3 regions of the Desulfotomaculum sp. genome follow, and region 3 is predicted to be linked to each of the others. Evidence: riboswitches for the same ligand, from Rfam matches in the RefSeq annotation. Region 3 holds a riboswitch; each other region holds the start of a gene.
The links. A riboswitch is a leader RNA that binds a small molecule or an ion and turns the genes downstream of it on or off. The one in region 3 is predicted to bind cobalamin.
Positions count from the first base shown of each region.

Region 1: linked by a shared signal. The riboswitch ahead of metE (5-methyltetrahydropteroyltriglutamate--homocysteine S-methyltransferase) and the one ahead of AC1U9Z_RS08005 (S-layer homology domain-containing protein) in region 3 are both predicted to bind cobalamin.
Region 2: linked by a shared signal. The riboswitch ahead of cobT (nicotinate-nucleotide--dimethylbenzimidazole phosphoribosyltransferase) and the one ahead of AC1U9Z_RS08005 (S-layer homology domain-containing protein) in region 3 are both predicted to bind cobalamin.

Region 1 is NZ_CEVWQM010000033.1:25,473-36,068, reverse strand. Features, by position in the region: gene AC1U9Z_RS16020 (UPF0280 family protein) at 1-27, shown strand, start outside; gene AC1U9Z_RS16015 (ferritin family protein) at 135-554, shown strand; gene metE (5-methyltetrahydropteroyltriglutamate--homocysteine S-methyltransferase) at 638-2,932, opposite strand; cobalamin riboswitch at 2,973-3,106, opposite strand; gene AC1U9Z_RS16005 (PRC-barrel domain-containing protein) at 3,307-4,317, opposite strand; gene AC1U9Z_RS16000 (50S ribosomal protein L25) at 4,432-5,064, shown strand; gene pth (aminoacyl-tRNA hydrolase) at 5,193-5,810, shown strand; gene AC1U9Z_RS15990 (hypothetical protein) at 5,950-6,369, shown strand; gene mfd (transcription-repair coupling factor) at 6,533-10,042, shown strand; gene AC1U9Z_RS15980 (peptidylprolyl isomerase) at 10,105-10,596, shown strand, end outside.
Region 2 is NZ_CEVWQM010000002.1:97,566-108,161, reverse strand. Features, by position in the region: gene AC1U9Z_RS01595 (hypothetical protein) at 222-476, shown strand; gene AC1U9Z_RS01590 (hypothetical protein) at 505-705, shown strand; gene cobI (precorrin-2 C(20)-methyltransferase) at 775-1,485, opposite strand; gene AC1U9Z_RS01580 (energy-coupling factor ABC transporter ATP-binding protein) at 1,489-2,352, opposite strand; gene cbiQ (cobalt ECF transporter T component CbiQ) at 2,352-3,158, opposite strand; gene AC1U9Z_RS01570 (energy-coupling factor ABC transporter substrate-binding protein) at 3,118-3,441, opposite strand; gene AC1U9Z_RS01565 (energy-coupling factor ABC transporter permease) at 3,425-4,177, opposite strand; gene AC1U9Z_RS01560 (sirohydrochlorin cobaltochelatase) at 4,255-5,076, opposite strand; cobalamin riboswitch at 5,184-5,365, opposite strand; cobalamin riboswitch at 5,490-5,671, shown strand; gene cobT (nicotinate-nucleotide--dimethylbenzimidazole phosphoribosyltransferase) at 5,840-6,895, shown strand; gene AC1U9Z_RS01550 (cobyrinic acid a,c-diamide synthase CobB) at 7,013-8,410, shown strand; gene cbiD (cobalt-precorrin-5B (C(1))-methyltransferase CbiD) at 8,397-9,509, shown strand; gene cbiE (precorrin-6y C5,15-methyltransferase (decarboxylating) subunit CbiE) at 9,488-10,114, shown strand; gene cbiT (precorrin-6Y C5,15-methyltransferase (decarboxylating) subunit CbiT) at 10,107-10,596, shown strand, end outside.
Region 3 is NZ_CEVWQM010000010.1:91,084-101,679, reverse strand. Features, by position in the region: gene AC1U9Z_RS08040 (xanthine dehydrogenase family protein molybdopterin-binding subunit) at 1-1,679, opposite strand, end outside; gene AC1U9Z_RS08035 (DUF1540 domain-containing protein) at 1,735-1,980, opposite strand; gene AC1U9Z_RS08030 (C-GCAxxG-C-C family (seleno)protein) at 2,192-2,641, opposite strand; gene AC1U9Z_RS08025 (sigma 54-interacting transcriptional regulator) at 3,353-5,467, shown strand; gene AC1U9Z_RS08020 (AbrB/MazE/SpoVT family DNA-binding domain-containing protein) at 5,698-5,907, shown strand; gene AC1U9Z_RS08015 (M24 family metallopeptidase) at 5,962-7,155, shown strand; gene AC1U9Z_RS08010 (DUF6125 family protein) at 7,171-7,923, shown strand; cobalamin riboswitch at 7,948-8,137, shown strand; gene AC1U9Z_RS08005 (S-layer homology domain-containing protein) at 8,295-10,596, shown strand, end outside.

The DNA.
Region 1 (10,596 bases), on a different contig from region 3:
CAGATCAAATTGGTGCCGATGGGCTAGGGGTATATTTATTCTATTGCAAGAAAAATTCAATAATTTTGTCATGGAAAAATTCCCCTATATAGTTTACAATGGGGTAAAGATAATAACTAAAGGGGGTTATGGTTTTGCAATTAACAATTAATGACGTTTTAGATGTAGCCATTAAATCGGAGGAGAGCAGCTATAAATTTTACAATGCAATGGCAGCCAAGGCAAAGCTGGCAGAAACCGAGAAGGTATTAAAGAAATTAGCTCAGGATGAAAAGGATCATTTAGATTACCTGCTCTGGTTAAAATCCGGTGAACCGATCAATGAACAAGTCTATTTTGATGGCTTTGAGGAAGCCGGCGAATTAAACCCGGAAATGACCCCGAAGGAAGTTTTAGCCATTGCCATACAGCGGGAAGATGCCGCAGCTAAAATGTACAATCAGATGGCAGATATTTTTAAAGCACAACAGGATAAGAAGTTTATCTTTGAACGGATGGCCAGAGAAGAAGGACACCACAGTGCAGCCGTGGCAAAGTTAATGGAAGAGTTTTAAGCAAAAACAGGTTTCCCCGACGGGGAAACCTGTTTTTTAAATATAATCATTACTAAATTAAATTTTATTTTAAGTAAGGTCCGTTAAACAAGCATCAGCATTTGTAATCCTGACCGAATATGATGTGCTGCCATGGTCATATTCGTTAAACTTTCTCTTACCTCATCCCACTTACGAGTTTTGAGGCCGCAGTCAGGGTTAATCCACAGTTTGGACGGAGGCAAAACCCACATTAATTGTCTGATTTTCTCTTCCAGTTCCTCTGTGGAGGGAACCCTGGGAGAGTGAATATCATAAATGCCGGGTCCAATTTCTTTATCATATCCTTGGGCCGAAAAAACAGCCAACAGTTTATTACCGCTTCTTGAGGTTTCAATGGTAATAACATCGGCATCCATTTTCTCGATGGTATGGATAATATCATTGAAATCGCTAGAGCACATATGGGTATGGATCTGCGTTTCTAAGGCAGCCGAACTAACAGCCAATTTAAACGATTTAACAGCCCAATTTTCATAATAAGCAACTTTTTCTTTTCGTAGGGGATACCCTTCTTTGAGTGCGGCTTCGTCAACCTGAATAATCTTGATGCCAGCATTTTGAAGATCATGAATCTCATCCCGAATGGCCAAGGCAATTTGTTCACAGACAGCAGATCGTTCGATATCATTTCGACAAAAGGACCCATTAAGAATGGTTATAGGTCCGGTTAACATTCCCTTGACAATTTTATTGGTTTTGCTTTGGGCATATCGGATTGTATGAATGGTCATTGGTTTTGGTCTGCTGACATCCCCATAGATAATTGGAGGTTTTACACAACGGCTGCCATAGCTTTGCACCCAGCCATTTTTTGTGAGAATAAAACCTAAGAGTTGTTCACCAAAGTACTCCACCATGTCATTTCTTTCTGGTTCGCCATGTACCAAAACATCCAGCCCAATATCCAGTTGAAATTGTATGCAGGTATCAATGTGTTTTTTAATTCCTTTATCATATTCTGCTTGAGAAATAATGTTATTTTTAAAATCCCGTCTCAGTTTCCTAATCTCATTGGTTTGAGGAAAACTTCCAATGGTTGTTGTCGGAAGCAGAGGAAGATTGAGTATTCTCCGCTGAATGTCATTCCTGTCGTTAAAAGAGCCTACTCGTTCCTTTTTTTCAATGCAACATACTCTCCCTCGAACCAGAGGGTTTATTGCTTTAGGTGATTGTTGTTTTGTTATAAATATACGTTGATTATCTTTTAAAATGGATGGGTGGTCCTCAGAATCCCTTTCAATAAAAAATAACTTGGCAAGATCCGATAGTTCTTCAAGTTTTTCCCGGGCAAAACTCAGCCATGACTTAATCTCTTTGTCTAGCTGGTTCTCATGTTCCAAAGAATAAGGAACATGTAATAGAGAACAGGTGGTGGAAAGGATGATATCTTCCCTTTTTACATGTTTTTCTATATTTTCAAGTAAAGTCAAGGTACTTCGATAGTCATTTCTCCAAATATTTCTTCCGTCGACAATGCCTGCAATTAGTTTTTTACCGTTCAGGCAATTCAGAATTTTTAGATTTTCCGGTCCGTATAGAAAATCCAGTCCGATACCATAAATCGGAATATCAAACAGTGTTTTTACGGCTTCCACCGCATGATCAAAATAAGTCATGACGATCAGTCTAAGCCTGCTATCCACGTTGGCTAATTCTTTATAGGATAAGTAAAACAGTTCAAGGATTCTTTTGTCCAGATCCTTTACGACGATTGGTTCGTCAAATTGAATGTATACTTCATCATCAAGAAAAGCCATTTTCTTAAGCAGAGAAACGTAACAAGGCAAAATTCTTTGGAGTAGTTCCAAGGTATCCGGATTACGATCAACACGTTTGGAAAGAGATAAAAAGGTTATGGGTCCGATCAAATTAATTTTTGTGCGGATGCCATATTCTTTTGCTTCTAAATACTCATTGATTATTTTATCTGCATTTAATGAGAAGTCCATGGTATCGGAAAGTTCCGGGACAATGTAGTGATAATTGGTATTAAACCACTTCATCATTTCCAGCGCCACAGCGTTACTCGTTCCGCGGGCCATAGCAAAATAAAGCTCTTGTTCGTTGTGGATGGTACGAAATCTTTCCGGTATTGCATTTAACATCATTGCTGTATCGAGCATGTTATCATACAAACTAAAATCATTGCTGCTAATAAAAGAGATACCAGCCTCTTTTTGATGTAACCAGTGTCTTCGACGTAATTTTCTTGCCCGATCGGCAAGCTCTGCAAAACGGATTTTTTGATCCCAATAATGTTCAAGGGCTTTTTTCAGTTCTCTCTGTTCGCCGATTCTCGGAAAACCGACTACATAAGTGGCTGCTCCTGTGTACAAAGTAATTCCTCCTTTTTTGTTTGCGCGACAAAAAATTAGCAAATTACCATGGTACTCGGACTCCGGATTTGCCAAAACAGCCTTCCGTTACCGTAGCGCGACTGTGTCCGATTCTCACGGACTTCCCCATTTGCGGTAATTTGATTAATAATTATAGAGTATCCTACAATGTTTGTCTATACATTGATAGTATGCTGCCTTCGAATAAATTCACCTGCCTTGGGCTAAAGAAAGGTGTCTGAGCTTCAGTTTTGCGCTGAAGATCAGACACCTTTTCGTGTTAGCTGTCAGCCCTTAACCTTTTAGGCCCAAGGCTCATGGCCCAGGGACCTAATTAGCCTTGCAACTATCAAATACAGCAAGAAAGCGGAGGACTACTCTTTTTTAATCTCTGTATTTTCTTCTGGTACGATGGGCTCCTCGATCGCTTCTTGTTCATCCCCGCTTTCATCCTCGCTGGGATTTTCTTCGCGGGGTAAAGCACCGGGGGGTAATTCATGGATTTCAACGAGATCTTCTATCTGTTCAACACGGGTTAATTCCTCGGTCTGGCGTGGTAGTGAGCCTGGCGGTAAATCTTGAATAACAACCTCGTCCTGGATAACCTCTTGGCGGTTTAAGGCTTCTTCCTCTGATCTTAGGGTGCCTGCCGGCAAATCATGAATGACAACATCGTCTTCGATGGGGTCGTCTTTACTTTTTCTCTTAACCCGTTCACGTAGCGTTTCTCCGAGATCTTTCGTTTTGCTTTCAATTTCCTCCACCTTTTTGCTGCTTATTTCTTTCGTTAACGTACTAATTTCCTTGGTTTTTTGTACCGTGCTTTCCCAGATGTGATTTGTACTGTCTTTGAGCTGTTTAACGGTTTCGTGTAAACCGCCATCAACTTTAACCAAGTTTTCTAAGGCATCCACGGACGTTACAACTAATTCTTTACCAATGGTCTTAACAAAGGCAATTTCCATAAAGGATTTACCTTTAAATAGGCTGTTTAAAAAGTTGCCGCTAATCTCCAGGCCAACGATTTGACCACTTATTTCATCAACATAAAACTCATCTACTTCCCCGAGATCGGAACCATTTTCTGCGATAACTTTGCTGCCGATGATGTTAATTCTTTCTTTGTAAAGCTTTAAAATGTCTGGCAGGCTGGTACCCTTTTCAACGATTGCTCCTTGATCAATGGTGATGGCATCGGCACCTACGCTGCGTACTTTACCATAAGGAGCAAATTTTTGATCTTTAAACCAACCTTTTTGCTCTATAATTAGGGCGGCTATCCTTTGCTGAAACGGATCTACAACTAACCCCTTGACTGCACCCATTTCCTGGCCCTCGGCAAGACTGATGATCGGCATACCAATAAATTTTTTGCTCTTGCGCATTATTAGGCCCCCCTTTACATCAAACTCATTATATTGATCTTTATGCCCTGGCATTGTTTGATATGACCAAAAATAGGGAATAATAGGGACATATTTAGTTGGGAGGGTAATTTTATGACAGGTTCAAGGTTAAATGCAACTGTGAGAGAAACAGATACAAAATCGATTGCTAAGCAAATTAGAAAAAGCGGTGGTGTTCCCGGTGTAGTTTATGGCAAAGAAATGGGGTCCATGAGTATTTCCGTTGACGCCAAAGATTTAAAGAAAATTCTTAGTTCTGGAACCGGACGAAACACGCTTATTAATATGAGTGTAAACGGTGGCAAACAGACTGTAATGGTAAAGAGTTTACAGATGGATCCGGTGGATCGCACGATAAGGCATGTGGATTTTCAGCAAGTTTCTATAGACTCCAAAATTAAGACGGTCGTTCCCATTCAGTTGGTAGGTACTCCCAAGGGTGTCGCATTGGGTGGAGTAATTCAGCATGATTTGCGTAGTGCGGAAATTGAATGCCTGCCCAATGAAATACCGGAAGCAATTAAGGTAGATATTAGCGGTTTAGAAATTGGTGATGTCATCTCGGTAAGTGAGTTAAACGTGCCTGCGGCTGTTCGGATTTTAGATCATCAACACACAACCGTGGTAGGTTTAGCCACCATGAAGGCACCGGAGCCAGCCGGCCAGCCAGAGGTGCCACCGGAACCTGAACAGGAGGCTAAAGCTAAAACGATTGAAAAGGAATAAACGAGACGATTTGATTGAATTGCTAAAGGAATGGGTTATCCCTAGAATGACACGGGATAACCCTTCTTTCTATTGCCTTGATACAAAAGCTGGGGTAAAATACCTTCGATAAGGGAGGTAAGTGTTGAATGAAATTAATTGTGGGCTTGGGAAATCCCGGTGGAGAATATGCCCAAACCAGACATAATATCGGGTTTATGGTTGTTGATGAATTGGCAGCTAGTTTGGGTGTCAGGGCGGAAAAGAAGCAGCACAAGGCTTTGCTTGGCCAAGTTAATATTGGGCCAGAAAAGGTCATCCTGGCGAAGCCTCAAACCTTTATGAATCTAAGCGGCCAGTCTGTGGTTGCCTTGATGAATTGGTATAAACTAGCCCTAGAGGATTTACTGGTTATTGTGGACGATATGGATTTACCCCCAGGGACTTTGCGTATTCGCAAAAATGGTAGTGCCGGTGGACAAAGGGGCTTACAAAATATTATTGAGTTATTGGGCACCCAGGATTTTGCCCGCATGAGGGTTGGCATTGGGCGGTCTGCCTATGGGGCTGTGGGTCATGTGTTGGGTAAAATCAGCGAGGAAGAGGCCAAGTCCATTGGGCCGGCGATTGAGACTGCTGTTGAGGCGGTGAGGGTTTGGGTATTGGAAGGGACTTCGGTGGTTATGAATAGGTATAATAAGAAGGCTAAGACTAAGAAGAAGGAAGAAGAGCAATCGGAGGCACAGGGAAGTTCCCAGGTAGAGTAGTTTGGTTGCGGGGTTGGTGTGGGGGGGATAACGATAGCACCTGCTAGTATGGAGGGGTATCTTCCCTATGTACTTATAAGGCCTAGGGCCATTTTGCTATTGTCGTGCTGTCTAGGAAAAAGCAGAGGTGTCTTCTACAATGACAGATATTGCACCACTTAATTACATAGCTGCATCCTTGTTAGCCGCCGGAGTTTCGTGGGTAATCAACGGGTGGGTAATCAATTCCTTAGGTGGGCGGGGGATTGCTTTTTTGACACCGTTGGTGGAGGAATTGGCTAAGACTCTGGGGGCAGTTATGCTGGGGGCAGCTCTGGTTTATACGCACATCGGTTTTGGTGTGGTGGAGGCTTTGGTGGAAATGAAACGCAGGGGTGCAAGGGGAGTTGGGGCGGCTGGGATGGCGGTGGCGGCCCATGGGTTATTTGGTTTGTTGACGGCGAGGGTTTATGCGGTGAGTAATTTATTGGCAGCTTTGTTTGTGACGTATCTGGTACATACCGCCTGGAATTGGTTCATACTATACTATAGTAAACAAACCAGCTTGACGAGGGAATAATGACGGAGTATAATTGGCCAACATAGGAAAGTAGGAAAAGTTTATCTTTTTGCCTGGTGGAATAAGGGAGCCCCTTAGGTCCAGCCGGGCTGAAGCTATTTTCTGTACTTTATTTAGTTACCGAAATAAAATAGTCCCCCAGGGGCATGATTCAGGAGATAAAATGAACGGATTATTACGGCCGTTGGAGTTAACAATTGAATATCAAAACTTACTGCAGGGATTGGCGAAGGGCTTAAATCAGCAAATGGTTTTTGGCTTGGCTGGTTCCCAGCGCAATTATTTATTTGCCGGGCTTTCCCATACCAGGAGATCGACCCTAGTGGTCACACCGGGTGAGACGGAAGCGGGCATTGTGCTGGATGATTTAGTTTCCTTATTGCCTGGGGTTTCTGTCCAACCCTTTCCAGTTTGGCAGCTTTTGCCTTATCAGGTGCTAGCCCATAGCAACGAGGTATTGGCTCAGCGGTTACGGGTTTTGGAAAAACTATCAGACGGGGAACCGATGGTGGTGGTTACCTCGGTGGAGGCTTTGTTGCGCCGGTTGACGCCACTGGAGGTTTTCCGCCAGGCCAGGGTAAAATTATCCTTGGGCCAACAGGTAGATTTGGCAAAGCTGCTCTTGAACCTGGTGGAATTGGGTTATGAGAGAGTCGATCTGGTGGAGGGCAGAGGACAGTTTTCTAGTCGGGGTGGGATTGTTGATATTTATCCCATGACCGAGGATCTGCCAGTACGGATCGAGTTTTTTGATGATGAAGTGGATTCTATTCGTCACTTTGAAGTGGCGAATCAGCGTAGTTTGGACAAATTAAATGACATTAGCATTTCTCCCTGTCGTGAATTGATCGTGAATCCCGAGATCTGGCAAAAGTGCGAGGCAAGTTATGAACTAGAGCTCAAAAACCAGCTAAAGAAACTGCATCGGTCCGGTTCTGTCGATGCGGTACATCAGCTTTCCTCCCAAGGGGCAATGGTTTTAGAGCAAATCCGCAGGAGAATACCCTTTGATGGTATGGAACAATTGCTTTATCACTTCTATCAAGAACCAGTGACCTTATTTGATTATTTTATCGAAGAGCCCCTTGTATTAGTGGATGACCCTGTGCGCTTTAAAGAAGTAGCCGAAACCATTCTCAAAGAAAGAAATGAAACCTACACCGATTTGCTAGGCAAAGGGAAGGTTTTGCCGGGGCATTTTAATAGTTATTTGGAATGGCGGCAAATGTTAGCAGCCATCGAACGAAGGCAGGCAATCTTCTGCTCCTTTTTACCAAGGAATCCCCAGTATCTTAGAATACAAAATGTGGTAAATTTTCCGGCTAAAGCAATGCATAGTTTTTTGGGCCATGCGGAGGTTTTGGCTGATGAAATTAGACACTGGCGCCGTAAAAGCTATGCCATTGTTTTGCTGGTTTCTTCTGAGGAAAGGGCAGCCGGTCTGCTGCAAACATTAAAAGACACAAAAATAGATGCCTTTCGGGTAAAACAACTGGATAATGAAGTAAGAGATGGCAATGTGGTCATTACGGTGAGCCACTTGGCCAATGGCTTTGAGCTGATATCTGGGCGCCTGGTGGTTATTACAGATGCAGAGATCTTTGGTCAGCGAAAAAAAGCACGCAAGCAGCGTTCCCGCCCCGACGGCAAAATGGAACCATTGGCGGATTTAAAGGCGGGAGACTATGTTGTTCATGTAAATCATGGCATAGGGCGTTATTTAGGAGTAATTACCTTAGATATAGGGGGCTTGCAAAAGGATTATTTACAGCTGCAATACGCAGGTGAGGATAAACTTTATGTCCCAACGGATCAAGTTGCCATGCTCCAAAAATACCTGGGGGCAGAATCCGATCATCCGAAGTTATCGCGTTTGGGTGGTACGGAATGGTCCAAAGCAAAGGCTAAAGTACGTGAGGCAGTAAAGGATATGGCTGAGGAATTATTGAACCTTTATGCCTCCCGTCAGACTGTCCAGGGGCATGCTTTCCCCAAGGATACTCCCTGGCAGTCAGAGTTTGAAGCCCTCTTCCCTTACGAAGAAACCCCGGATCAGTTGAGAGCCATTGAAGAGGTAAAAGTAGATATGGAAAAGGTAAGACCCATGGATCGGCTGCTCTGTGGGGATGTCGGTTATGGCAAAACAGAAGTAGCCCTAAGGGCTGCCTTTAAAGCAGTAATGGATAACAAGCAGGCTGCGGTGCTGGTTCCAACGACCATTTTAGCGCAGCAACACTACAATACCTTTCGGGAGAGGTTTGCCAATTACCCTATCCGGATCGAAATGTTATCTCGCTTCCGTACCCCCAAGGAACAGCGGCAAGTGCTGGCTGGCCTTGCCCTGGGGGAGGTAGATATTGTGGTTGGTACCCATCGCTTAGTTCAGGATGATATTGTTTTCAAAGACTTAGGGTTGTTGGTAGTGGACGAAGAACAACGGTTTGGGGTTAGTCATAAGGAGAGGCTTAAGCAAATACGTAAAAATGTTGATGTATTAACCCTATCAGCTACTCCCATTCCTCGGACGCTGCATATGTCACTGGTGGGGGTAAGGGACACTAGTCTTTTGGAGACGCCCCCAGAGGAACGTTTCCCAGTCCAAACCTATGTCTTAGAAGAAGATGCGGTATTAATTCGAGAGTCCATCAGACGTGAATTAAATCGGGGCGGGCAGGTTTATTTTGTCCATAATAGGGTCGTTGACCTAGACCGCATTGCTGGTTGGCTGCAAAATTTAGTTCCGGAAGCCAGACTTGGTGTAGCCCATGGTCAAATGAAAGAAGATGAACTGGAACAAATTATGATCGAATTCATGGATGGGGAATATGACGTGTTGGTATGTACCACCATCGTTGAGACCGGTCTGGATATATCCAACGTTAACACGCTCATTGTTAAGGATGCGGATCACTTTGGTTTATCCCAGCTTTATCAGTTAAGGGGCAGGGTTGGGCGGACAAATCGGTTGGCCTACGCTTATTTTCTTTTTAGACGGGATAAGGTGCTTACGGAAGTTAGTGAAAGAAGGTTATCTGCCATCCGGGAATTTACCGAGTTTGGCTCCGGCTACAAGATTGCTATGCGGGATTTGGAGATTCGAGGAGCAGGCAATATTTTAGGAGCACAACAGCATGGTCATATCGCAGAGGTGGGCTTTGATTTGTACTGTCGCCTATTGGAGGAAGCCGTGCAGGAAGCCAGGGGGCAAAAGGTTGAGCAAAATGTCGATACCTCGGTGGAACTCCCGGTGGAGGCCTATATTCCGGATACCTATGTGCCGGATGGCAACCAGAAGGTAGAACTCTATCGCCGTTTAGCGGCCATGGGTACACTCGATGAAGTTTCCGATTTGGAAGAGGAACTGGTGGATCGCTATGGGGACTTGCCTGACAGTGTACGTTGTCTGGTACAGGTCACCAAGTTAAAAATTATGGGACGACAGCTTAAGATTAAAAGTATTAGTCGCTCCCAAGGAAATTTCCGCTTGCTTTTCGTGCCGGATGCTCCCTTAGACGGGGAAAAACTGGTGTCGGTCAGTGAGAAGTATAAGAATAATGTTAAGTTTCATACCTCCACGGATGGATTTGAGATAAAGCTTATGACCAAGGATAAAGGTGATCTATCCCTTAGAAAGTTAGAGCAATTAGAGAGCTTTATGGGCCGGCTGAAATAACTTGCCGGCCTTTCTTGATCGTTGTATAATGGCCATATCATGTAAAAGGGGGAACTGAGTTAGTGAAAAATAAATATTTGCGGATTTGGATTCCGGTACTTGTTAGCCTGTTGCTCTTGGTCACAGGCTGTGCCAATAATAAGGCTGACGTAGTAGCCACCGTTAATGGGAAGGATATTACCCGCCAGGAATTGGACAAGCAGTCAAACTTAGTATTTGAGAGATACAAACAACAAGGATTTGATTTAGGTGCAGAACAAAATAAAGAGATGAAGGCCCAGTTGGAGCAAAATATCTTGGAAGATTTGATTACCAAAGAATTGGTTTTACAAGAAACTGAAAAGCAAAAGCTTATGCCAAGCAAAGAAGATGTTGATAAGAAAATAGCCGAAATAAAAGAGGGCTTCAGCAATGAAGAGGAATATAACAAGGCCCTGGAAGACAATAAAATTACCGAGGCAGACCTAAAAGAGCAAATCGTTTTGGAGGAATCCTCTCAGAAGCTATATGAGAAGGTAACCGCCGATGTAAAAAAACCGACCGAAGAGGAAATT
Region 2 (10,596 bases), on a different contig from region 3:
TCGCTATTTTCGGACATGCTTCTTGATATAAGCAATTAAGGGATACCCTTCGCAGTATCCCTTTTTCGTTCGATATTCAGTTTTAGTAGCGTTCCCGCTTGCCCGTTGCCATAAAAACATTGATTATGTCATCATGGCATATGCAACTGTGTTTTTTCTAACCATAATTTTGTGTAAAATGTCAATACTATGTATATACTGCTTAATATGGAGGGTTGCCATTGTTTTTCGTTTGTCATAATATTTCTGGTGAATTGGTTGATCGTGCTGGTCTTATTCAATCCCATAGCAATTTTAAGGAACCCATTGCCTTTGAAGACCCTGATGAGGCTGTAAGATTTATTGACTTTGTATTAAATGGGGCCTATGACCACCAAGAAAAAGAGAAAGAATTTGAAGGCAAGGTCTATACCTGTTACTCTGTTCAACAGCAGGAACAAACTAAAAAAAGCTGTGGCTGTAGTTGTAGTAGGTAAAAATAATATAATAAGGAAGGGACAGTTTATGGAAACAGAAAATGATGTTGTAAAATTTGCTTCAGATATTAGGGAATTTCTCCAAACTGCTTCACAGAATGGCAAGATTTCCTCTGAGAAAATTGAAAACATAATTGATATGTTGGAAAATGCTAAGCAATCCGCCTTAGCCCAGGGTAAAGGAGTCGACCCGATCCAGGAGCTTATTCAAGAGTTAAAAGAATACTAAAATGGGAACGACCGAGGGGTCGTTCCCATTATTTATAGTCACAACGTTAGAAGAAACAATTAAATTTGTTTAAGCTGTTCCGCTGGAGTTCTTTTTAGCCAAAATAGTAGACAAATAGGTTGGTTTTAGTTCCGGGCTTCTTAAATCAAAAAGGATTGATTCATCCTTGTGGCCGCACTTACTTACCATTACGGCCTGATCCAATAAATCGTGATCAGACATTTCATTGATTAGCTTAGAGGTATTTCGGGAAACCTTCATGAGCACTACATTATCGGCCAAGGCTAAGGCTTGGCTTAGCTTTTCAGCCTGGCAGGTGGCGGGGATGATGGTGAGTATCTCATTCCCTTCTGCTAAGGGAAAGCCAACCCGACTGGCCGAAGCGGCAAAGGAAGTAATACCGGGAATTGTTTGTATTGCCACCTGATGTTTTGCCAATAACCGATAAATATAGATGTATGTACTATAAAGCATGGGATCGCCCAGGGTCAAAAAGGCTACCCCTTTGCCAGCCTGCAAAAGATCCAGAATGGTTAACATGTTGTTTTCCCAGGCCTCGTTTAATTCCAGCTCATCATCCACCATGGGGAAGGTTAATTCCAGGATCTCGGTATCCTCTTTAATGTGGGGACGTGCAATACGAAGGGCTGTGCTAGCAGCCCGTGCATTGGGGCGAGGGGCAATAACCACCGCCACCTCTTTTAAGATATGTACGGCCTTTAGTGTAATCAATTCCGGGTCACCGGGACCTACGCCAATGCCATAGAATATACCTTTCATGCTTTACCTCCCATTATTATCTTGTATAGGGGTATTATTCTGAATCAAATCCATTAAAGCCTGCCGGCTGCGGGGAATAGGCAGGTTTTTTGGCAGATGCCCTGCCAGTTGTAAGGAATTGAATATTTCTAAAACAATTGGTTTGGTAAGGTGGTTGTCTGCCAATAATTCATCCTGGGACAAGATAATTTCCGGGGCCCCCTGGCCAGTGATCAGCCCGTTGTTCATTAAAATAATTTCGTCTGCAAAGCCATAGGCTTCTTCCACATTGTGAGTCACCAGAAGAACGGACATGCCTTTCTGATTGAGTGTATTTAGTAGCTGCATGATTTCCTTTGAGTTATGCGGGTCCAATGAGGCAGTTGGTTCATCCAGGATCAGTAACTCCGGCTTCATGGCTAAAACAGCGGCAATGGATACCAACTTTTTCTGGCCATAGCTTAGCAAATGTACTGGCTTGTCAACTAAATGAGGGATGCCGCTTAGTTCAAGGGAGCTAAATACCCGTTCCTCCACTTGTTTCTTGGCCAAACCCAAATTTATTGGGCCAAAGGATACCTCCTGACGTACACTGGGTGCAAATAGCTGACTTTCAGGATCCTGGAAAACAAGACCAACTCGGCTGCGCAAATTAGCTAAGGAAGAACGGTTGTAGTGCAGTTCCTTACCCTGGAAAAAGATTTTTCCTGAGGTTGGCTTTATAAGTGCAATTAAATGCAGCAGCAAAGTGGATTTTCCTGCACCATTCGTACCTAATAAAGCAATTTTTTTACCCTTTTTAATAGTAATGGAGATATCCTGCAGGGCGATGGTTCCATCGGGATACTGACAACGGAGATTGCATGTTTCCAGAATAATGTCTGTCATTATATAATACTCCCGCCTTTATATGCTACCAATAATAACAGTATTTCAATAAAGCAAATAATCGTAATATTTCTTGTGGAGTAGGTATAATCCCTGGCTAAAACTTGTAAGGAACCATTATACCCCCTTGCTTCCAGGGCTAAGGTAAGTTCCCTGGAGCGGCGGAGAGATTGCAGCAGCAGGCCACTGACCAACATGCTCATGGAATGCAAACCTTTTTTACCAGAGGAATAACCCAACCGGGCGGATTGGGCAAGATATGTTTTTTGCCCGCTGTCCCAGAGTACAAATAAAAAACGATAGATTAATAGCATCAGTTCCAGAAATAACTCTGGGATCCTGAGCTTTCGTAACAGATCAATGATATCCAGCATCGATGTGGTAAGGATTAAAAAAAACAAACAGGAGGAACAGGCCAAGGATTTGGTAAAGACCATAAGGGAAGTATGCAAGCTTTCGGTTGTTATACCTAGGGGGTAACCCAGTAAGCTCCACTGACAAATGACCATATCCGTTGGGTTTATGGTTGTTACAGCAATACTTAAGCTTCCTAAGGAGAGGAAGGTAATGGGCAGTAACAGGAGCTTTAAATAAAAACGCAGAGGCACTTTCCCCATGAAAGTAGTGCCTCCTGCCATTAGAACCAAAACTAGAAAAGATATAATAGCCGAATTCGCTAAGATACAAATAATCATATTGACAATGGCAAAAAATGTTTTTTCCACCGGGTGTACTTGCCCTAAGGGACTGTTATAGGAAAATCGATCAAGCAGCACTTGATTTTTTTGCCGCCTTTCTTTTGCCATTCCAGAAACCGATAATATAACAAATTACTCCGGCACCTATTGCTGCCTGAAGAGCAAAAAGTAAGCTCTCAATTTCCCCACTCGGTGGTTCCCAGAATGGTTCAAACCAGGGTTGGTAGTCCTGATTTACCTGGCTAATCACGGTTTCAATTTGTCCATCGGCACCTTCAAATCCTGCTTCGGGCAAGAAAATAAGGGGTATAATGAGCAATAGGACCACAATACCTAAAAGTACCCAGTTTAAGGACCGATTGGAAGAAGGGTTATTACTTGACGAAATCATAGGGACCGCTCCTTTCGTTTTTGATTAGCCCGGGCAGAAATTCTTCCTTGTAATTGTACAGTAAGCTAAAAACAAATACAGTCAATAATCCTTCTGTTATGGCTAATGGAAGTTGGGTAATACCAAAAATGCTCATGAACTTATAAAAAGAAATTAAATAACCGCCCGTACTGTCGGGGAATGCCAAGGTCAATTGGAGGGAGGTAACCATGTAGGTCGCCATATCACCCAATGAAGCAGCCAAAAACACCGCAACCTTCGCATTCCGCTTCTTTAACAGTTGGTAAATGCCAAAAGATACGAAGGGACCCACAATACCCATGGAAAACACATTGGCACCAAGGGTTGTTATCCCACCGTGGGCCAATAATAAAGCCTGAAATAACAAAACAATACAACCTAGAACACTCATCACGGCGGGACCAAACAAAATGGCACCCAGTCCCACACCGGTGGGGTGAGAACAACTGCCTGTGACCGAAGGGATTTTTAAAGCGGAAAGAACAAACACAAAGGCCCCCGCCAAACCCAGCAGCATTTTTAGATTTGGGTTTGCCTGTAAAGTTTTGCGAATGGAGCGAAGTCCCCAGATAACAAAGGGAGCCGATAGGGCCAACCAGAATAAGCACCAACCGGCAGGTAGAAAACCCTCGGCAATATGCATCGCATAGGCGGCATTAGGAGTAAGGAATAATAAGCAGAAAACGACCCAAAGTGAAGTAACCCGATATTTCATGGTTCTAAGTCCCCCTTTAATACAATTTTCCCAATATTTTGACATATCGCTTGCCTGTTTTAGCACTGGTTTTCTAACTAGTTAAGAAGTTCATAGGCCTGTCGTATATGCTTGATGTAGATTTCCACAATGTTATCAAATTCCAAAAGGCCCTTGAGAAGAGTTGTTACCGGATAGTTTTGAGCCAATTCATTTTGCCAGGCATCTGGCTCAGACCCGGCCAAATCATTGATGGCATGATCACCGGCAATATTCATAAAGGGGACGAGCGTTACCTTTTGAAAATCCTTCCTGGCAAGATCAGCCTTAACATCCGTTAATGAAGGATAACCCTCAATGGTACCAAGGATAACATTTGGATAGGTTTGACGCAGCATATCATTTAGGCAACCGTAGACACTAAAGCTATGATGATCACTGCCATGACCCACCAGTACCAGAGCATGTTGGGGGTCCGCAGGAACCAGATCCTTGATACAGGCCACAACCTCCTGGTAGTCTGTCAGATGATAAAGGAGTGGCGCCCCCAGGGTTAATTGATGAAAACCAAACTTACCTATTTTACTCTGAAACTGCTTGCCGGAAATACCTCGCAGGTGAGACATATTATCTACCACATTGACCAGATCATAGTATTCCATGCCTGGTATGATATGCACGGACTGTACCACTACCCTGGTATAGCCTTCATCCTGCAGCCTAGCCAAAGCAGTAATCGGACTGTCTATCTGGATACCTCTTTTGGCCAATACCCCACGAATACTCTTTGCCGTGTAGGCCCAGCGTAGTTCGATACCGGGGAAAACTACTCTGACTTGATCCTCTAATTTTTTAAATGCAGCGGTTGCTTGATCCACAGTGGTGCCAAAGGTTACCAGTAGAATAGCTTTTTTTTCCATTACAATAACCACCTTTACAAAATAAAAAACCTTAACTAATTAAACGTTAAGGCAAGTCAAAAAAACCAGGATAAACCCCGGTTTAACTGCTTACCTCTCCTCGGGAGGGTCAGTTTTTTTGTTTGGCAGGTCTCCTGACTCAGGCATAAAAATTTGCTTCTACCTTCCCAGTAGTACCAGTGGTGTAAACTGAAACAAACTAGCCATTTACAGTGGCCGGACCGTTCGGGATTTGCACCCGATTCCCTTTTAAGCCCCCATAGGGGGAACCAAACACGAAGTATTAAATTATGGTGCCATCATAACATATATATTCCATTATGTCCATAAAAACCCATGTAAAAAACCGAGTCCTTCTTATGCCATAGAAAATATATATTGTCAGAATCATAAAAAAACGATACAATCCTTTAAAGAGTATAATTTTTCCAGGTGCCCCGGTAGGGGAGAATAGGGAATCGGGTGCAAGTCCCGAACGGTCCCGCCACTGTAAGCGGTAAGCGAATACCCATTTTGCCACTGACCTTGGGTTGGGAAGGCGGGTATCCGGCAATGACCCGCAAGTCAGGAGACCTGCCTGTAAAAATACAAATTCTGAGAATGATGGAAAAGTTCTCGGCCTATTAAGGCTGAGGACTTTTTATTTTTCAGGCAAGTTCACCCTGCCAGCGGCACCAGCAAGGATGACATGGGTAGATGGTTGATGGCTGATGGCTAAAAAAGCCCAAGGCTCATGGCCATTTGAAATAAAGGAGGTAAAAAAATGTCTTTATTAACTGAAACACTTGCCAGGATTCAACTACCGGACCAGACCTGTGAAGAACAGGCCAAACAGAGGTTAGACAGACTGACCAAACCACCTGGCAGCCTGGGCATATTAGAGGAGATCGCCTGGCGGTTGGCTGGTATCCAGCGGTCCCCTCTGCCGAAACTTCCTCTGGAGAAGGTATCACTGGTTTTAGCAGGAGATCACGGGGTAGTGGCAGAAGGGGTCAGTGCCTTTCCTCAGGAAGTAACGCCTCAAATGATCTTCAATTTTCTGCAAGGTGGTGCAGGTATCAATGTACTGGCCCGTCAGGCTGGTGCCAGGGTTGTGGTGGCTGATGTCGGGGTTACCGGACCACCCTTGGCAAGGGAAGGTCTGATTTCCTGTCGCGTAAGATCCGGCACAGATAATTTTGCCATCGGTCCCGCCATGAGCAGGGATGATGCCATTCGATCCATGGAGGCTGGTATCACCCTTCTAAGTCAGCAAGTTAAAAAACGTCCGGCCCTGGTTGGGATTGGTGAGGTGGGCATTGGCAATACCACGCCCAGTGCCGCTATTTTAGCCGCTTTTACAGGCGTGGCCCCGGAGGAAATTACTGGTCGCGGCACAGGTATTGATGATCAACGACTGCAACATAAGATCGCTGTGATTAAGCAAGGGCTGGCGGTAAATCAACCCGATGCCAAGGATGGCCTAGATGTGCTGGCCAAGGTGGGTGGCTTAGAAATAGGTGCTATGGCGGGGGTTATCTTGGGTTGTGCCGCAGAGGGAATTCCGGTCGTGCTGGACGGGTTTATCTCCGGTGCAGCGGCAATGCTAGCCAAATCCCTGGCTCCTCTGAGCCGTAGGTTTATGTTTGCCTCCCATGTATCAGAAGAACCAGGCCACCGTTATATGATGCAGAAGTTAGAATTAAAACCCATTCTGCATATGGAAATGAGATTGGGCGAGGGCACAGGTGCCGCCTTAGCTTTCCCCATTATCGAATCTGCGCTACGTATTATTAACGAAATGGCTACCTTCGCAGAAGCAGGAGTTAGTGAAGGATAGATAGAAAAGGTGAAACCAAACCCTGGCTGCTTTTCCTTGTATTGCCATAAATTTTATACTATAATTTGTTTTACTAACTCTCGTTAAAAAGTATGAATATTCAAACAGGAGCAATCTATGAGAATACCAAGAATTGTTCTGGCCGGAACCCACAGTGGTGTAGGAAAGACTACCCTCACCCTGGGATTACTGTCAGCCTTCCGACGGAGGGGTATTAAGGTACAACCCTTCAAAGTAGGGCCTGATTATATCGATCCCGGCCTCCACAAAGCAGCCGCTGGCGTCACTTCCCATAACCTTGACAGTTGGATGGGCTCACCGGAGAAAGTGCATGAGTTATTTATTAAAAGGGCCAAGGGAATGGATCTTTCCCTGGTGGAAGGCGTCATGGGTTTATTTGACGGGGCCAGAGGGCAAGGGGAAAGGGGCAGTACAGCCCAGGTTGCCAAAATTATTAAGGCCCCGGTGGTTTTGGTTTTTTCAGCCCAGGGGTTGGCCCGCAGTGCTGCGGCCCTAATTAGCGGTTACCAAAATTTTGATCCGAATTTACAGGTCTGTGGCGTTATTGCCAATGGAGTAGGCAGTGAGGGTCATAGACAATTTATTAAACAGGTGTTGGAAGGGGAACTGGGCATTCCTTTACTGGGAGCATTGGTCAAACAAAGGGATATTGTGATGCCCCAGCGTCATTTGGGACTGCTGCCCGCAGCAGAAAATAAGGAATTAAACCAAACCCTAACAGCACTGGCCCAGTTAGTTGAGGAACAAATCGATGTGACACGGCTGCTGACTCTAGCCCAACAGGCATCGGAGCTGACAGATCGTGAAATACTGCCGGTACAACAGTCCTTTAAGGGTGTGAGGTTAGCGGTGGCTAGCGATGAAGCCTTTAATTTTTATTATCAAGACAGTCTTGATTACCTTGTAGAGTTAGGGGCGGAATTAGTATTTTTTAGTCCCCTGAGGGATACCCTGTTGCCACCGGATATAGACGGCATCTATATTGGCGGAGGATTTCCCGAACAATTTTTACCCATGTTAGCCGCTAATCAATTATTAAAGCATGAATTAGTAGAGCGCAGCCGGCAAGCAATGCCCGTTTATGCAGAGTGTGGTGGGTTTATGTATCTGTGTGAAAGCATTACGGATCTAGCCGGCCAAGCCTTTGCCGGGGTAGGACTGGTACCGGCTCGGGTAAAAATGGGACAGCGCCTGGCAGCCCTGGGTTATGTCCAGGCCAAGTTAACAAAAACCTGTTTGTTGGGAGAACCAGATATGACCCTGAAAGGACATGAGTTTCATTGGTCCATTATGGAGGATCTACCTGCCGCATCGAATGTCTATCAGTTAACCGGAGGACGTGGCAAGGAAGGCCGTGGTGAAGGCTATGCCCATAAGGAAATTCTGGCATCCTATGTACACATTCATTTTCGCTATAACCCTGGGGCGGCCCAAAACTTTTTAGCGGCCTGCCAACGATACAGGGTACGGAGAGTAAATCATGGAAGAAAGTAAAAAGGAGTTAAGATCTGGCTTTACCACCGGCACCTGTGCTGCAGCGGCGGCCAAGGCAGCGACAATGGCCCTGGTAAAGGGCATCATTGCCCAAAATGTTTCTGTTTCCCTACCCGGTGGTGGTCAGATCGTAATAGACATTGACCGGGTGGACAAAGAAGATCCGTTCTGTCGTGGTTCCGTGGTGAAGGATGCCGGTGACGATCCAGATGTGACCCACGGCATGACGGTTGTGGCTGAAGTGTCGCTGCAACCCGGAGAAATTCAGATTACCGGCGGCAAGGGTGTAGGAGTCGTTACCAAGCCCGGCCTGTCAGTGCCAGTGGGAGAAGCGGCCATTAACCCGGTACCCCGGCAAATGATTGAACAGGAAGTAAGGGAAGTATTGGGGCCGGATCGGGGAGCAAAGGTTGTCATAGCCGTGCCGGAGGGGGAATCGGTGGCAAATCTAACCATGAATCCCAAACTGGGTATTGTGGGAGGTATTTCCATCCTGGGCACCGGCGGCATTGTCCGGCCCATGTCTGAGGATGCTTACCGACGGTCTTTGGTGCCGCAAATTGATCAGGCCTTGGCCCTGGGACACAGCTTACTGGTACTGACACCGGGTCGTTTAGGGGTAAAAAAGGCAGCAGAGCTTGCACTACCCTCTGAGGCAGTGATCGAAACCAGTAATTTTATCGGCACCATGCTGGAAGAGTGTGCCAAAAGGCCTGTGGAAGGGGTACTTTTACTGGGTCACTTGGGTAAATTAGTCAAGCTAGCCGCGGGAATTTTTCATACCCTGGGCAAGCTTGCCGATGGACGGCGGGAAACCATTGCGGCCCACGCGGCTCTTTTGGGGGCACCCCGCTCGGTCATTGAATTGTTAATGAACATGAATACCGCTGAGGAAGCGGTAACTATCTTAGGTCGCCATGACTTATCCCAGGTCTTTGAAAACTTGGCTGCGGCAGCCAGTCAGAGGGCTGCTGGCTATGTCAGGGAAAAGTTCAAGGTGGGAACGGTCATGTATGCCCTCAGCGGTGAAATTGTGGGCTATGATGAGGGAGCCAGAGAAATTGGGGAGGCACTGGGATGGAAAATATCATCAAAGTAGTTGGTGTGGGTCCCGGTGGACCGGACTACCTTACTGCTGCCGGGGCTGCCGCCATACAACAGGCGGAAGTGGTGGTGGGTGGACGCAGGCTATTGGATCAGTTTGCCCGCCCGGGACAAGAAACCTATGCTCTGGCTGCCAATCTGGATGCTGCCATTGAATTTATACAACAAAACTATAAACACAAGCGGCTGGTGGTGCTGGTATCCGGAGATACAGGAATCTATAGTTTTGCCGCCACCCTGGCAGAAAAGCTGTCGCCTAACTGTTTAGAGTTTATTCCCGGCATTAGCTCTGTACAACTGATGTTTGCCAGGCTAAAAAGTCCCTGGCAGGATGCTGTGGTGCTAAGTCGCCACGGCAGAGAGGACCATCGGTTAGTCGGCATGGTTAAGGCAGGGATTACGGTTGCTGTTTTAACAGATGCTAAAAATAGTCCCCAGGCCTTAGCCAAGGAAGTATTAGCCAATGGTTGCCATAACTTGCCGGTTTCGGTGGGCTGCAATCTTTCCTGTGCCAATGAAACGATTTTCCGAGGAACTTTAGCTGCTCTGGCAGAGTCTAACCAAAAATTTGAGAATTGCGTGGTGGTTATCGGTGCCTAAAGTGGCATGGGCCTATACAACACCCGGTATACCGGATCAGCTTTTTAAACAGTCAAACACCGTGCCCATAACCAAACAGGAAATTCGCATGATTGCCATCGGGAAAATGAAATTATTTCCCGGTGCTGTGATCTATGATGTGGGGGCAGGCAGCGGCAGTGTGACGGTGGAATGTGCCCTCCAGATAAAAAACGGTACTGTTTTTGCTCTGGAAAAGGACAGTTCTGCCGATGAACTGGTAGAAGCCAATGCCCGACGCTTTGGACTTACGAATGTTCGTCTGGTACCAGGCTTTGCCCCTGACACAATGGAAAAGCTGCCGCCGGCGGACCGTATCTTTATTGGCGGCAGTGCCGGGGCCTTGACGGAAATTCTGGAGACAGCCCACCGCAAGCTTAAGCCCGGTGGTTGGCTGGTGGCCACTGCCATAACCCTGGAAACAGGTCCCCGGGTACTCAGATTCCTGGCGGATAAAGGTTATC
Region 3 (10,596 bases):
CAGCGCAGGACGATGCCAGCAATATTAGTAAGCTGGTGTACTAAATCCTCCGCTGCATCCAAAACCGCATTGCCAACCATGAAATTGGTCATGCTAGCCACCGTTTTCCAGTGTTTGGGGCTGATTTCGGTATTCACTTCCATGACTACATTGATCTTGCTGACGTCCATTTTTAACTTTTCGGCCAGGATTTGGGCCAGGCTGGTTTTGGAGCCGGAGCCAATTTCCACCGTACCTACATTTAAATTCAATGTACCGTCCACATTAATGGTGATAATGGCTCCGGAACCGGCATTGGGCGGGCTGCTGGAAGTTTTCCAAAGGCAGCTGATGCCTTTGGCGATAACTTTAGGGCCAATTTCCCTTCTTACACCTTCATCCCAGTTGATCAGGTCTTTTATTTTGGTCAGACAGGCGGGCAGATCCCCGAGATTGCTTTTATTCAACCGAACCATGGTTGGGGTTGTGGCATCCGGTGTTAAGGCATTCTTTAATCGCAGTTCGAAGGGGTCCATGCCTAGGGCAAAGGCCAGCTTATCCAAGGTTCTTTCAATGGCAAAGACATAGGATAAACGACCAAAACCTCGAAAGGCCGTGACATACGTATGATTGGTATATACGCTATAGGCATCGCACCAAACATGATCGATCTTATAGGGACCTGTACAATCTGCTGAGATGGCCCGGGTCATTTGCGAACCGGAATCAACATAGGCACCAATATCTACCTGATAGGTAATTTCCATCGCTTTAATCATGCCGGCCTTGGTTGCCCCCACTTTCACCTGGGCATCCAGTCCCAAATGACCGGGTGAACTGGTCATATCCTGCTCTCTGGATGCAACAAGTTTAACGGGCCTGCCAGCCACTGCCTGGGAAGCAAGGTAAGCGATTATTTCCAATTGAACAGCGGTTTTTCCCCCAAATCCTCCTCCCACCAGGGGAGTATGCACAATAACTTGCGTTTCATCCAGTTTAAAATAGAGACTGAGCATCTTTTGAACATCAAAGGGTGCCTGGGTGGAGGTATGGATGATTACTTTACCGTCCGGTTTAATCTCGGCAATGGCATTTCTGGGTTCCATAGCAATATGGTTGGACTGGGGAAGGGAGAAGGATGATTCCACAATGACCTCGCTTTGTTGCCAACCCTTTTCCAGATCACCCTTGCGGATCTTAATATGTTGGGCAATGTTGGTTCCCGGCAGAGGAAATATTTCACTTGGCTTTACCCTTTTATAGAAGGCTAGTTTTTCATGTAGCAAAGGGGCACCCGTTGCCAAAGCGGCACTGGGGGAATTGACCACCGGCAGGGGGTTATATTCAACTTTTACCTTACCCGCAGCCTCCTTTGCCTCTGCCTCACGATTGGCAATGACAACTGCCAGGGGTTCACCAAAATATCGGACCTTTTCCTTGGCCAGGGGGGGACGATCCTCAATAATTGAGCCACAGAGCAGATTATATGAATTGCCGGTGATCACAGCCTGGACGCCTGAAACCTGCAAGGCCTCCGAGGTATCGATGGACTTAATTTCTGCATGGGCGTAGAGGCTGGTTACCAACCAGGCATAGAGTAATTTTGGTGAAAGGTAATCGGTATTATATTTTGCTATACCAGTAACCTTGTCTTGGGATTCCTTTCTAGGGACACTGACACCAATGCCAACGGTTTGCACGAGGTTCCCTCCCGGTACGATTGATAATGACGAAACACATTGAAGACGGGGCGTATTATTGCTTGAAAACCCCATCAAAGTTTTGCTCATAGTCGGTCTTTAGCACAAAGGTCTTACAACAGGATTCAATGCATTTTGCTACCGGAGTTTCCGTGACTTGGGTTGCATAGGGGGCATCAACCATGTCCGGCAGGTTCTGGGCCATTATATCGGAGGTAATTAATATTTCTGAGGCGTGACACCTGTTTCCCCGACCCCAGTAGTGGCAGTTATTAATACTGCAACGAATATTAGCAGTCATGTATCCCTCTCCTAGTGAAAGTTATGCTCCTTTGTATTATTCACCAAAGCAACTAGAAAATTCATTAGGGGGATCATGTGGATAATTTAGAGGCAATAAAAAAATCCCTGGGCAGGCAACTGCCCAGGGAAAAATATAGATGAGTACGTAGCAAAACTTTCAGGGCAAATCCTTTGATCCACCCGATAATTAATCAATTAAAACCAGAGGGTTATTCACCAGCCTTATAATAGCCTTTTTCAAGAAGGAACTCCATCAGTAATTTACCTGTGTTACCAGTGAGTTTTAAACAATTTTTGAGGTGTTCTTTGCTGTCAAAGGGATGTTCGTTTAATACCCGGCAGCAGGTGGAACCAAACTGTTGGAGAAAACGGTCATGGAATTCACGGGCTGTTTCGTAGGCAGGATTGCGTGATTCTTCCTTGGAAGTTCTACCTTTAACTGTATTTAAGGCAAAGATGGAGCCTGTTAAAGCACCACACATACAGCCGGCATGTCCCAGGCCACCGCCAAAACCAGTGATCAGCTTCACTGTTTCCGGGCTTATTTCTGGGGCCAAATACTCCCGAAAGGCCAAAAAGATGGCTTCTGCACAGTTATAACCTTCCTTGAAATTACCACCTGCTTTATTACGAGCTTCCGTAATTAATTCTTGACTCATTATACGCCCTCCCATTTATTTTTATTTCGTACAAAATTTGCATACCTACCTGTGTTGACAAGTATACTAACTAGTATAAATATATGGTATATTACAGTAAAGCAAAAGAAGTATTAAGTTTTTCCTCCTCCCTTCGGTATTCATAATCAAATCTTATTTACTAAAATAATAGCAACATTCATGCCAGTATTAACTTAAAATAAGAAGATACCAAAAGGCACCGCTGCAACACTGCTGATCTGTAACCACTGTTGCATCTTTTTGAATAGACCCGGTTGTTTTTTTCTTAGGTCTAAAAAACAACGAAATAATTAACATTTCTGACCTATTTCTACACAAAAGGTGATTGCTTCCCGCGATTATTTACTGACTATTCGGAAAAAGCTGTTGCACAGAGCCAACACTTTGATTTAATTACTCTGTTGCGGATTTGGTTTGACTGTTGTTCTGCCGCACAGGTTGAGCATTTTTACAACCCAAAACTATTTTCAACAAAAAAATTAGTCTAAATATTGAATTAATTTTGTGAATTTTACTTTTTCAAACCAATTGCTACGTGTAAAATATAAATTATATGGCGCAACTGGCAACTGTGGTAGTGACAAATTATTTTAGGGCACAAATAAGCCAAGTTTTACGAAGTGAACTTGAAATCAAGAGGGAAGAGACAGAATAGTCCTTTGAAAAATTCACTGACCAGGAGTGATCTACATGAAAGTATGGGAAATAATGACATCGCCTGTCTTAACCTTAAGCCCTAACCAAAAAGTCAGTGAGGTAGTCACCATTTTTAGTGGCAATAAAATTGATGGTGCACCGGTGACGGATAAAACGGGTAAATTAATAGGACTTTTCACAAAAAGTCATATTTACCGCGTTATCAATAATGGTATGGACCTAAATAAAACCAAAGTGAAAGATTTAATGACCAGACAGCTTCTAACCGGTCATCCAGATGATGAGTTTAGTGATGTAATAAACGCAACGGTACCCCGACTGCCAGTGATTGATGAAAAGGGACGGGTTGTGGGGATCGTCACCCGTGGGGATATAGCAAAGAAATTTTTTTATTTGCATCGCAACATAGCCCTGGAACTAGATACAATTATTAATTCTACCCATAACTTAATTGTTTCAATTGATGATAAGGGAATTATTAAGGTCTGGAATTTGTCAGCTGAAAAATTTCTTGATGTGAAGGCCGAAGACGCTGTAGGTAAACATATATTAGATGTACTTCCAAACAGTGACCTGATGGATGTTATTGAGACTGGGGAAGTTGATACACTAAAGAAAGTAGTATTTAATAAACGTACCTTTATTTCGAACCGTTCGCCAATGATTAAGGATGGCAAAATTATTGGTGCTGTGGCAGTTTTACAAGATATATCCGAAATAGAGAAAATGTCAACCGAGCTATGCTATGTCAAGGAATTAAATGAAGAACTAGATGCTATTGTCGAATCATCCTACGATGGATTATTCATAACAGATGGCCAAGGAATCGTTTTACGTTACAATAAGGCCTTTGGACAACTAACCGGTATAGATCTCCATGAATATCTGGGCCGGAGCGTCGAGGATATTAAAAAGGACGGTATTATTTCTGAACCAGTAACTTGCCATGTGTTGGAACAAAAGAAATCGATTACGATGATGCAAAAGAGCAGAAGCGGCAAACTCACACTAACTACCGGAAATCCGGTAACGGATACAGATGGCGAAATAATCAGGGTTGTCTGTAATGTAAGGGATATAACGGAGCTAAATATATTGAAACACAAGTTGGAACAGGCTAAAGTTCTGAGTCAACACTATGAAAATGAACTTCGTACTTTAAAATTAAAGTACGCTGGGTCTGAGAAAATTATTGCTACATCTGCCAAGATGAGAAATCTAATTGATATGGTTGTTAGATTAGCATCCGTTGATTCAACGGTATTAGTAAATGGTGAGTCGGGTACCGGAAAGGAATTAATCGCAGAAATTATTCATAGTAATAGTTTGCGTTCCAAAAAGCCCTTTATTAAGGTGAACTGTGGAGCTATTCCCGAGAATTTATTGGAGTCAGAGTTGTTTGGTTATGATGGTGGAGCCTTTACCGGGGCTAAAAAAGAGGGTAAACCAGGATATATTGAAATGGCTTCCGGAGGCACTTTGTTTTTGGATGAGATTGGTGAAATGCCCTTAAACTTACAGGTAAAACTTCTTCGCTTTATACAATGCAAGGAAATTATTAGGGTGGGAGGTAAAAATTATATTAACGTGGATGTGCGTATCGTAGCCGCCACGAATCGAGACCTTTGGGACATGGTGCAGAAAAAGCAGTTTCGAGAAGACCTTTATTACCGATTAAATGTAGTGCCGGTTCATATACCACCCTTGCGTGATAGGAAAGAGGACATACCTGCCTTGGTGGCACATTTTATGCAGTTATTTAATCGCAAATATAATAGAAACAAGAGTATATCCCCGGAAGTAGTGGATATTATCATGCAACATGACTGGCCGGGAAATATCAGAGAGTTGGAAAACCTGATTGAGAGAATGGTTGTTATTACCATTAAGGATATCATAACGAACGAAGACCTGCCTTTCCACATGAGGGATAATACAGTCGGTCTTAGTTCCTCCTATATTATGGTATCCGGCATCATTCCACTAAAAGAAGCCATAGAAAGTGTTGAGAAACAGTTAATTGAAAAGGTTTATGCCAAACATCAAAGTACCAGACAAATGGCTAAAGAACTACAGGTAAATGCTTCTACCATCGTCAGAAAGGCGGCAAAATACCAAGTTTCTAAGGATTTAACCACAGACAGATAAATAGTCGGTGAATAAAAAGGGGGATGGTAATGGGTGATATCATCCCACTTTCTATACTTCAAAGGGAATTAAAATAATTAAATTCTAGATTTGAAGGCTTCTGGCACAGTAGTTGCTTATATAAATGTTAGATTAAGGAATCAAGAGGCTAAATATTTTCCTTTAATTTCACAACCTAATTTTGAACAGGTTATCACACTATAAAAATTTATTATAAAGGAGTTGGAAAGATGGATTCAAGAATTAATGAGCACGGTCAATTACTGCTGCCTTTAGAAGTCGGCAAATTACTTAACCTGCAAAACGACGATTTGCTAAAAGTAACCATTGAATCAAATTATATCTTGCTGACACTTGAAAATATTGAAACGAAGGAAGACGGTGTTGAGAAAATACTAGACAACCTCATTCATGAGGGAATATTGATTGATATAAAGTAAAAATTTGAAATATTCAATTTGCAGTTAGTTTTTTAGAGAAAGGGGGTAATGCGGATGGCGTTGAAATTGACCCCAAAATCGGAAATTGACCGAAGGGTTTCTCGGTTTCAAGAAAAAATAACGGAACAGCTGTTAGATGGAGCAATTATTTTACTTAATAGTGATCTCTTTTATTTTACGGGTACGGTACAGAACGCATTTTTGTTTGTGCCGGCCAGCGGTGAACCGGTATTAGCGATTAAAAAGAGCTTGCAACGGGGTAAAAACGAGTCACCCCTAAAGCATATTGTTCCTTTTGGAAGTCCTAAGGAAATTCCCTCCATTCTCGGTGCATTTGGCTATACGAAGTTTGAAAAAATTGGCTGGGAATTAGATGTACTGCCGGTAAATCTGTATCAAAGGTATCAGAAAATTTTCCCCAAGGCAGAGTTTATCGATATTTCACCAACTATAAAAACGATTCGAGCCATTAAATCACCCTATGAAATAGAATTGATCAGGGATTCCGCAAGCGTAATAGGAAAAGCCCATTTAGCGGTACCGTCATTTTTACGTGAGGGGATGTTGGAGATTGAGTTGGCTGCACTCTTTGAGGCAGAAATGCGTAAAAGAGGGTATTCCGGTTGCTGCAAAATGAGATCCTTTAATCAGGATTTATTTTTAGGAAATACCTGTTCAGGGTATAGTGCCACCGCACCAAGTTTCTTAGATGGGCCAATTGGCGGCACGGGAGTTTCTGTAACCCATCCCCACGGTGCCGGATGGAAAAAGATTAGCCGCAATGAAGCTGTCTATATTGATTATACCTGTGTGGTAAATGGTTATACCTCGGATCAAACCAGAATTTTTTGCATAGGTGAATTAAGTTCTCGGATGGTTAAGGCCTTTGAAGCTGCTTTATTTATTGAGTCGGAAATTATCAAAGCAATTAAGCCAGGCACCCCCGCAGAGGAACCTTATTTATTGGCCATGAAATTGGCAGAGGAAATGGGTCTAAAGGATAATTTTATGGGCTATCAGGAGGATAAGGTTAAATTTATCGGGCATGGTATAGGTTTGGAAGTGGATGAATTGCCGATCTTTGCCAAGGGATTGAAGACCTCCATATTACCTGGCATGACCTTTGCCCTGGAACCTAAATTTATCTTTGCTGAGGGCGCCATTGGTATTGAAAACAGTTTTGTAATGACCGAGCATGGTCCAGATTATTTAAGTATGACACCCAATGTGATTACCTATATAAAATAATTAGGAGGGGAAATAATGGAAAAGAAAGTAATGTGGGACGAAAACCTTAGCAATGAGCAATTAGCCAAATTGTCCATGGAGATGTTTCATCGTATTGTCATTCATCATGCCTTATGGTTTAATGAAGTCCAGCATCAGCTGGGTTTTCCTGAGGCACTGAAGATTTTGGATGCAGCCTACCAGAAGAGCTTTAATATTCAAATGAAGCGTTTTGGTAAATTCTTTGGCTTTGAAATGGAAAATGGTGTACCAAAACCCTTTTTAGCGATGCCTAGGGAAAAACTTTTGGCCCTGCTTAACGATACAGCAGTTAACTGGCTGGCCAATGATGGAGTGTGGTTCCAGGCTGTTGAATTCAAACATGGCATGAATGATGCTAAACGCTGCAATGATTCCTGCTGGGGAAAATTTTCACCCTTCGAGGCAGATTCAATTAAACGTTTCTTAGGCTTAGAGGAAAAACCAGGTCTGGAAGGCCTTAAGAAAGCCCTGCAGTTTAGAATGTATGCTAGGATCAATGTACAATCCATTATTGATGAAAGTCCCAATAGTATTGTCTTTCAGATGAATGATTGCCGGGTGCAGTCTGCCCGGAAACGCCAAGGTTTAGATGATTACCCCTGTAAATCTGCCGGTCTGGTTGAGTATGCAACATTTGCCAGGACCATTGATTCGAGAATTAAGACCGAATGTATCGGCTGCCCACCGGACGCCCACCCTGAAGAGTGGTTCTGTGCTTGGCGTTTTATCTTAGTTGAGGAAGCTTAGTGCCACTTGCTAGATTAACTTAATACTTTAGTTGCTGGAATAGGTGCTTTACTCTGAAAAGGTAAAGCTTAAAAGGGAAGTCGGTGCAAGGCCGACGCGGTACCGCCACTGTAATGAGGAGGAGCCCCACAAAATACCACTGGGAAAAAACCTGGGAAGGTGTGGGGTTCCGATGATCCGAAGCCAGGAAATCTGCCTATGCCAGGTTACCACTATCCCTACGGATGTATAGGAGGTGGCTTCATGGTGTATGTGCTGTTTCCCGGCATCGTCATAAAACCCCGGTACATTTGTAGAACCGGGGTTTTTAATTTGCCCAACTAGGATACAAACAAATCGCAATTACATGAATGAAAAAGGTGAGTATCGGAATGAGGAAAAAAAGAATTTGCTTAAGGATTACTTCAATACTAATCACCCTTTGTTTTATTTTGAATACGACATTTTTAACGATTCCCAACCTGGCAGTGGCCAGTGAACCGGGTAAGACCTATACCGCCAGTCAGTTATCCCAAAAAGCCATTGAATTTATACATAAGCAATATCAGGCCGGTGAAAAAATCGATGGCTATACTGCCTACGTATTAGCCCTAGGCGGCGAGGATCTGGGGTCTGAAAAATGGACCAATAATGGCAAAACATTAAAACAAGAAATCAAAGAATTGTCCAATTTGCTGGGGGATCATCTTACCTTAATCAGTTATATATGCAACACCCAGAATGACGATGGCAGCTTTGGACCTTTAGGCAATGAATATGGAACGAAAGGCCCGTTGCTGGCCTTAGCATCCATTAAAAATGACCTGGTGCCTGGAGTAGAGAGGCAGCAGGTAGAGGATGCCATTCATAAAGCCATTCATTACTTCCAAGAGAAATATCAGAGCGGTACCATTACCTATGATGCACAAGGTTTTAGCCTTGATTATCGCTGTATCGAAGCCTTGGTCAAGGCAGGCGAAGACCTTTCAGCAGACGGGTGGATATACCAAGGAACCTCTCTCCGGGATGCTGTGCTTGCTTCTGCCGCTGTTACTGCCGCCAACCCAGCAGCCACAGCGGTGGAATTGGCTAAAGAATTGGCAGCCCTTGATGCAGTGCAAGCATACTCAGCCAATGCAGAAGCACCCACCCTGGCCGCAGCAATTGGTTTGGATGCAGCAAATAATGTTGAGTTAGACGAAGCCACAGAGATTGAAACAGAAACAGAAACAATCGCTGAAGTGAGGGAAACCCCGGCTAGCGAGGTTATATCAGAAGAAACAACAAATGAAACCGAGTTAGAAGCAGCCCCAGAAATTGAAACAGAAACATTCGTTGAGGCCGAATCATTTTCAGCAATCGAGATTACATCCGAGGAAGCAATTGATGAACCTAAATTAGAAGTAACGACAGAAATTGAAGCAGAAGTAACAGAAGTAACGTTTGAGGCTAAATCAACCCCAAGCATAGAGGAAACAACGGAGGAAATGAACAATGAGGTTGCGTTAAACGAAAACGTTGCAAGGGAATTATCTGTTACGGATGAAGTATACTCAGACATTGTTACCGAAATTAATTTAAACGTAGTTGAAGTTGAGCAGACCTTACCTCCCACAGATAGCATGGCCCCAATTCATGAAAAAAAATATAAGGCACCGGATGCAGCTGTCCTAGCGAATTCGATTGCCCAACAACAGGCGGCAGATGGCAGCTTTGGAACAAGTATCTATGATCATGTGACCGTGCTTCATGCATTGGGTAAAGCAGGCCTGCTGGAGGGCATTGACCAAGAAAAGGCCTTTGCCTATATTGATGGTTTAAAAAAGATTCACAAAGATATTTTTGGTTATGACGCCGGGGTAGCCTGGGGATCTGAATGGACACCGGAGGAAGCAGACACCACTGCCCAGGTTATGACTGCCCTTAGTTATTTTGATGCAACAAAGGATGTAAATGAGACTATCCAGGACGGTCTGAGCTATCTTAGGGATGTGCAAGACCCGGATAGGGCTGCCATCGCTATTAATAGCTGGGATAGTACCTATAACACGGCTGAAACATTGATTGCCCTAAAGGCCCTGAAAAGATCCTATGATGAGTATGCCGGTTCCGGTTCAGCCTGGACAAAAAAATCTAGAACAAATACGCTGGCAAAGTGTTTACTGGCCCTTAACCAATGGAATGATACCCCCCAAAAGGAAAAATTAGCTGATCAGTTAGTAAAGCGGCACGCCGGCAAGGAATCCTTTGAAAATAGTGTTTATAGTGATATGTTGGCCTATATTGCCCTCGGTGAAGCGGGAACGCTGGGCAGCTTAAATGCTATTGATGTTAAGGAATATATCCTGTCCAAACAAAATAAGGCAGACGGTTCTTGGGGGGAAACCTTTGACAGCTATTATTACCCTGATTTTCTCTCGACCACCCAGGCTATCCGGTCACTTACTTACCTGCCGAATGCTGCTGCGGATCAAGAGCTTCAGTCGGCCATTGTCAGTGGTTTAAACTACTTAAAGGGTTTGCAGCAAATGGATGGCGGCGTTTATGCTACCTGGGACGACCCGGCAATGGATAATTCCGGCGTGATCGTCACCCTGAATAAACTGGGTATCGATCCGGCAAGCGCCGCATGGAAACATACCAATGGTTTAACACCATTCGATTACCTTCTGAACAATACCATGAATCCCGACG